DNA from 3 places in the Kitasatospora sp. MAP12-44 genome. Region 3 is predicted to be linked to each of the others. Evidence: riboswitches for the same ligand, from Rfam matches in the RefSeq annotation. Region 3 holds a riboswitch; each other region holds the start of a gene.

Evidence for each region. A riboswitch is a leader RNA that binds a small molecule or an ion and turns the genes downstream of it on or off. The one in region 3 is predicted to bind S-adenosylmethionine.
Region 1: linked by a shared signal. The riboswitch ahead of P3T34_RS11345 (aminotransferase class V-fold PLP-dependent enzyme) and the one ahead of thrC (threonine synthase) in region 3 are both predicted to bind S-adenosylmethionine.
Region 2: linked by a shared signal. The riboswitch ahead of P3T34_RS34515 (putative leader peptide) and the one ahead of thrC (threonine synthase) in region 3 are both predicted to bind S-adenosylmethionine.

Annotation. Positions count from the first base shown of each region.
Region 1 is NZ_JARZAE010000004.1:2,408,973-2,411,228, reverse strand. Features, by position in the region: gene trpD (anthranilate phosphoribosyltransferase) at 1-722, shown strand, start outside; SAM riboswitch class IV at 799-918, shown strand; gene P3T34_RS11345 (aminotransferase class V-fold PLP-dependent enzyme) at 968-2,256, shown strand, end outside.
Region 2 is NZ_JARZAE010000004.1:7,565,228-7,567,483, forward strand. Features, by position in the region: gene P3T34_RS34510 (LLM class flavin-dependent oxidoreductase) at 1-722, opposite strand, end outside; gene P3T34_RS34515 (putative leader peptide) at 846-1,031, opposite strand; SAM riboswitch class IV at 1,069-1,181, opposite strand; SAM riboswitch class IV at 1,446-1,553, shown strand; gene P3T34_RS34520 (amino acid ABC transporter permease) at 1,969-2,256, shown strand, end outside.
Region 3 is NZ_JARZAE010000004.1:4,809,726-4,811,981, forward strand. Features, by position in the region: gene P3T34_RS22510 (glucosyl-3-phosphoglycerate synthase) at 1-928, opposite strand, end outside; SAM riboswitch class I at 1,064-1,209, shown strand; gene thrC (threonine synthase) at 1,227-2,256, shown strand, end outside.

The sequences.
Region 1 (2,256 bases), 2.4 Mb from region 3:
CCGGCGCCAAGGTGGTCAAGCACGGCAACCGGGCGGCCTCCTCGGCCAGCGGCTCCTCCGATGTGCTGGAGCGCCTGGGCATCCGGCTCGACCTCGGCGCCCGGCGGGTGGCCGAGATCGCCGAGGAGGTCGGCCTCACCTTCTGCTTCGCCGCCAAGTTCCACCCGGCGATGCGGCACGCCGCCCCGGCCCGCCGCGACCTCGGCGTGCCGACCGCCTTCAACATCCTTGGCCCGCTGACCAATCCGGCCAAGGTGACGGCGCACGCGGTCGGCTGCTTCGACACCCGGCTGGCCGCGCTGATCGCCGGGGTACTGGCCCGGCGCGGCTCCAGCGCGCTGGTCTTCCGCGGTGACGACGGGCTGGACGAACTGACCGTCTGCAGCACCTCGCGGGTGTGGATCGTGCGGGCCGGCGAGGTGACCGAGACCGTCTTCGACCCGCGCGAGGTGGGCATCGAACTGGCCGGCGTGGAGAGCCTGCGCGGCGCGGACGCCGAGTACAACGCCAACGTCGCCCGCCGGGTGCTGGCCGGCCAGCGCGGACCGGTGCGCGACGCCGTGGTGCTGAACTCCGCGGCGGCGCTGGTCGCCCTGGAGCTGACCGATGCGCCGCTCACCGAGCAGCTCGCCGCCGCCATGGCGCGCACCGCGGCCGCGATCGACTCCGGCGCCGCGCAGGCCACCCTGAAGAGCTGGGCCGAGGCGACCGCACGCGCCTGACCTGCGGGTCTCATGGTTGTCCGGATGGCGGGACGGTGTTTGACCATCCCTCGACCGCTGGTTAAAGTCTTCGTCAGGTCATGAGTGACAGCGCGACTAGCCCCAGCTTGCTGTCCGGCAACCCTCCGTCCGTGGCGGGGTGCCCTGGGTGAAGACCAGGCCAGGCGGCGACAGGTCCGCATGGCAAGCGCGGGCCACCGGTCTCTTCACTCCCGGGGTCCAGACCCCTGGAGGAGTGCATCCCCATGTCTCTCGACACCCGTTTCCTCACCCCCCTGGCCGTGCTCGGCTCCGCCGTCGAGGTCCCGCTGGTGAGCGGCGAGAAGGTCACCTACGCCGCACTCGACTACGCCGCCAGCGCCCCCGCGCTGCAGCGGGTCTGGGACGACGTGGCCGCCTACGCGCCCTACTACGGCAGCGTGCACCGTGGCGCCGGCTACCTCTCGCAGCTCTCCACCGACCTGTTCGAGCAGAGCCGGCGCACCGTCGAGGAGTTCCTGGACCTGCGCGAGGGCGACCAGCTGGTCTTCACCCGGGCCACCACCGACTCGCTGAACCTGCTGGCGGGCGCGCTGCCGGCCGGCACCCGGGTCTTCGCCTTCGAGACCGAGCACCACGCCTCGCTGCTGCCCTGGCGCCGCGAGGGCCTGAGCGTCAGCTACCTGCCCGCGCCGCGCTCGCACGCCGAGGCGGTCGCCGCACTGGAGGCCGCGCTCAGCGCGCAGCCCGCCGAGCACCGGCTGTTCTGTGTGACCGGCGCCTCCAATGTCACCGGCGAGCTGTGGCCGATCGCCGAGCTGACCGAGGTGGCGCACCGGCACGGCGCCCGGGTGGTGCTGGACGCGGCCCAGCTCGCGCCGCACCACCGGGTCTCGGTGCGCGAGCTGGACGTGGACTGGATCGCCTTCTCCGGGCACAAGTTGTACGCCCCGTTCGGCGCGGGCGTGCTGGCCGGGCGCTCGGACTGGCTGGACGCGGCGGAGCCGTACCTGGCGGGCGGCGGCGCCAGCCGTACGGTGGCCCGCGAGGCGGACGGTTCGGTGGCCGTCGAGTGGCACCGGGGCCCGGCCCGGCACGAGGCCGGCTCGCCCAATGTGATCGGCGCCTACGCGATCGCCTCCGCCTGCCGCGCGCTGACCGAGGCCGGTTTCGACGCGCTGCAGGCCCGCGAGGAGCAGCTGGTTGCCCGGCTGAAGGCGGGTCTGGCGGAGCTCCCGCAGGTCAAGGTGCTCAGCCTGTTCGGCGAGGACGCCGCGCGGGTCGGCGTGCTCTCCTTCGTGGTCGAGGGCTGGAACAGCTCGCACTTCTCGGCCGCGCTCTCGGCGGAGTACGGCATCGGGGTGCGCGACGGCCTGTTCTGCGCGCACCCGCTGGTGCGCACCCTGCTCGGCGGGGAGCAGGCCGCGCCCTCCGAGTGCGGTGCGCCCGAGCCGTCGCTGCCGGGGGAGCAGAGCCTGAACGCGATCCGGGTCAGCTTCGGCGCCGGCACCCCCGACGAGCACCTGGAGCGCTTCCTTGGCGCCGTCCGGGAGTT
Region 2 (2,256 bases), 2.8 Mb from region 3:
TGCGCCAGTGCGGCGACGACGGGCTGCCCCTGCGGCGGACGCGGTGTGATGGAGGGCCCCCGCACGCTGAACCTGCCACCCTCGAAGTCGATGTAGTGCAGCTTGGCGCGGTCGACGAAGCGGCCCGTGGCGACGTCGCGGATCTCGGCGTCGTCCTCCCAGCTGTCCCACAGCCGGCGCAGCACCTCGACGTAGTCGTCGGCCTCGGCGAAGAGCTCCCGGAGCAGTGCCTGCCCCGCCGGTGCGGCGAGGTCCTCGATCCGCAGGCGCGGCACCGTACGGCGTCCGAAGTGCGCCGCCTGGTCGGCTCGGCCGTCCACCTTGACCTGGACCCCGGCGCGTCCGGTGCTCACGAAGTCGAGGGTGGCGATCGCCTTGGAAAGGTGGAACGGCTCGGTATGGGTGACCACTGCGGTCGGGAGCAGTCCGATGTGGCGGGTCAGCGGCGCGATCCGGGCGGCGACCAGCACCGCGTCCAGCCGACCGCGCACGTGGTCGGTCCGCTCGTCCGGCTCGGTGGGGTGGGAGGACTGCAGGCCCAGGGAGTCCTCGATGGTCACCAGGTCCAGCAGGCCTCGCTCGGCTTCGGTGACCAGGTCGGCCCAATAGGGCGCGGTGAACAGTTCGTGCGGCCGGGCATCGGGCTCGCGCCAGGCTGCGGGGTGCCAGCCGGCGCCGTCCAGGGCGACGGCCAGGTGTAGGGCTGCGCGGGATTCGGGCATGGGTGTACCGCTTCCTTCGGATGGGTGTCTCGGCTGGGACGACGCGACACGCCGAACGGCGGCGCCTCCGGTAACGGGACCGGGGAGCTTCGGTGTTCGGGTTCGAGGTCCGGCGAGAGCGGGCTAGGCGGCGCTGCGCGGCGCGGAGGCGATCCGCACGGGGGCGTTCGCGTTCGCCGGACACAGCGCGGTGGCGACGCGCTGCAGATCGATGTGACGCCGCGAGTACGTGGTGGTGACCCGGCACTGGGCCTTCACCGCGACGACCTTCAGGGTGAGGGCCGCAGACCGCTTGAGGGTGTCCCGCACTGTCGTCGCCTCCGTCCCGATCGGCCGCACCGGCTCGAACTCGCGCTTACGGCACCGTCTTCGGCTCCGCCGGGTCGTCACCTGGAGCACCCCGCCGCGTGGGAGGGTTGCCGTGCAGCGAGCCAGGGCTTGACGCTGACACTCATGACCTGGGTGAACCGTAACCCGCTATCCGGGTCCGGCACAATCCTGTAAAGATCAACACCGACTGCGCCGCCGGTGTTCCCGTCGGGCTGACCAGGCGACAGAAGCGCCGCTGAACCCGCTTGCTCCTCAGGGAAGTTGGATGAACCGTAGGAGGAGTGGACGCCGTGCCACGGCCCTGGCCGAGCGCGCCGGCCCACCCCTGATCTCAGACCCCGGTCAGGCGTTGACATTCCTCGCGGAGTGCGCCTAACTTTTGCCCACCAGAACGGTCATGAGTGTCAGCGAAAAGCCCTGGCTCGCTGCACGGCAACCCTCCCACGCGGCGGGGTGCCCCAGGTGACGACCGGACCGAACGACGATCGGTAAGCGCGAGGCCCGCTGGGGCAGATTGGCGAAGGTGACGGCGATGTACGCAGGTCCGGGGATGGCCGCATGGCGCCGCCACGGCCGTGCCGCGGCGTTCCTGAGCCGCCACATCGATCTTCGCCGGGTCAGCAGCGCACTGTGTCCCGCCTCCAGCAGCGCCCTCTGTCAGGCCTGACCACTTCTGCCTGAGGCTCTTTGCCTGATGGCTTCCTGACGCATGCCTTTCCCGGTGTGCTCCCCTCGTCCACACCGTCCGCGATGCGGCGCGCTCCGGCACGCCCCGCAGGTGGTCCTCGCCCCGCTGCGCGACCACTCCCGGCGCGGGCGCGGCAAAGGCATTCGCTGGAGTCCCTGAATGAGTGAGTCCCTGCTCCCCGCCGTGCCACCAGGCACGACGTATCCGCCCGCGACGGACCTGCCCCCGATGCTCTCCCCCGCGCCGGTCGACCCCGCCGACGCAGCGGTCGATCCCGCGCGGGCTGCCCGTCCCTTCTCGGCACAGCGGGTCATACCGCTGCGGCATCCGGGCCGCTGGATCACCAGTGCGATCGTCGCGGTGCTGGTCGCCCAGATCGCGCACGGGTTGGTGACCAATCCGTTCTACGAGTGGGGCCGCTTCCAGTACTGGTTCGTACGTCCGGTGATCACCGACGGCCTATTCATCACCCTGGAGGTGACGGCGTACAGTGCCGTGCTCGGGCTGGTGGGCGGT
Region 3 (2,256 bases):
ACTCGCGGGTCCGGGCGTCGCGGGAGAACTGGGTCAGCACCGGGCGGGCTAGGTCCTCGGCGGCCTTCAGCCGGTGCGTGCGGTCCAGCCGCTCCAGGGCCGTGCGGTAGATGGTGGCGGCCATCCGACCCAGCGCCTGGCCGTCCTGGTGGCGGTGGTGGCGCACCCCCACGTCCACCTGCGCCAGCGCGTCCAGGCCGGCCAGCTCCAGGGCGTCCACCAGCAGACCGAGCTCCACCCCGTAGCCGGTCGGGAAGTGCAGCCGCTCCAGCAGCGAGCGGCGGGCCGCGTACTCGCCACCCAGCGGCTGGACGAAGCCGGCCAGCCGCGGCCAGTGCAGGTTGAGCAGCGGCCGGGCCACCAGCTCGGTCACCCGGCCGCCGCCGGCCGGTACCACCGCGCCGTCGGTCTCGAGCGGCCGGTCGTACATCGCCTTGACCAGCTGGATCGCCGGGTCGGTGAGCAGCGGGCCGACGATCCCGGAGACGAAGGCCGGGTCGAACTCGCGCAGGTCCGCGTCGACGAAGCAGACGATCTCGCCGGAGGTCACCAGCAGCGAGCGCCAGAGCACCTCGCCCTTGCCGGGCACCGCGGGCAGCCGCGGCAGGATCGCGTCGCGGTGCACCACCCGGGCACCGGCAGCCGCGGCCACCTCGGCCGTCCGGTCCGAGGAGCCGGAGTCGACCACCACGACCTCGTCCACCAGCGGCAGCCGGTCCATCAGCTCGCGGCGGATCACCGTGACGATCTCGCCGACCGTGGACTCCTCGTCCAGCGCGGGCAGGACCACGCTGACCGTCCCGGCGGGACCTGCCGCGCGCTTGGCGGCGAGCAGCGCGGCCGGGGGGCGGTCGGCCGCGGTCCAGGACCGCCGACGCAGCCAGGACGCCGCTTCCGGGAGTAGCGCGGGGCTCTGCTCGGCTGGCAAATCTCGCTCCTTGTCAGGTCGTCTCGCGTTGCGGACGGTACGGGCCACATCGCGGGCCTTCCGATACAGTCTTCGTACAGCGGTCAGACCTTCGCACGCCGGGGTCGGCCGCACCGCATGACCACAACTTCACAGAGCTCATCCAGAGGGACTGAGGGAACGGCCCGTCGAAGTCCCGGCAACCTTCTCGCACGGCTACTGACCACTTCGTGGTCGAGGCCCCGGCGGGACAGGTGCCAATTCCGTCCTGTGTCGCGCCCGCGGCACGGGGAAGATGAGGAGAGAGGCCTCCGCCATCATGGCTGTTGACGTATCTGCACCCACTTCGACCGTAGATCTCGGTCCCGCCGCCGCGCTGTCCTGTCGCGAGTGCGGCACGCGCTTCGAGCTCGGCCCGATCTTCGCCTGCGTCGAGTGCTTCGGCCCGCTGGAGATCGCCTACGACTTCGGCTCCTACCAGGCCGAGGAGCTGCGCAAGCGGATCGAGTCCGGCCCGGCGTCCATCTGGCGATACGCGCCGCTGCTGCCGGTGCCGGCCGACGTGGCCGACAAGCCCAACCTGAACCCGGGTTGGACCCCGCTGGTCAAGGCCGACAACCTGGGCCGCGAGCTCGGCTTCACCGCCCAGCTGCACGTCAAGGACGACTCCGGCAACCCGACCCACTCCTTCAAGGACCGGGTGGTGGCCTGCGCGATCGAGGCCGCCCGCGCCTTCGACTTCACCACCCTCTCCTGCTCCTCCACCGGCAACCTGGCCGGCGCGGTGGGCGCGGCCGCGGCCCGGGCCGGCTTCAAGTCCTGCGTGTTCATCCCGCACGACCTGGAGCAGGGCAAGGTCGTGATGGCCGGGGTCTACGGCGGCGAGCTGGTCGGCATCAAGGGCAACTACGACGATGTGAACCGCTTCTGCTCGGAGCTGATCGGCGACCCGGCCGGCGAGGGCTGGGGCTTCGTCAACGTCAACCTGCGCCCGTACTACGGCGAGGGCTCCAAGACGCTGGCGTACGAGATCTGCGAGCAGCTGGGCTGGCGGCTGCCCGAGCAGCTGGTGATCCCGATCGCCTCAGGCTCCCAGCTCACCAAGATCGACAAGGGACTGCAGGAGCTGATCAAGCTCGGCCTGGTCGAGGACCGCCCGTACAAGATCTTCGGGGCCCAGGCGGCCGGCTGCTCGCCGGTCTCGGCGGCCTTCAAGGCGGGCCACGACGTGATCCGCCCGGTCAAGCCGGACACCATCGCCAAGTCGCTGGCCATCGGCAACCCGGCGGACGGCCCGTACGTGCTGGACATCGCCCGCCGCACCGGCGGCGCCGTCGAGGACGTCACCG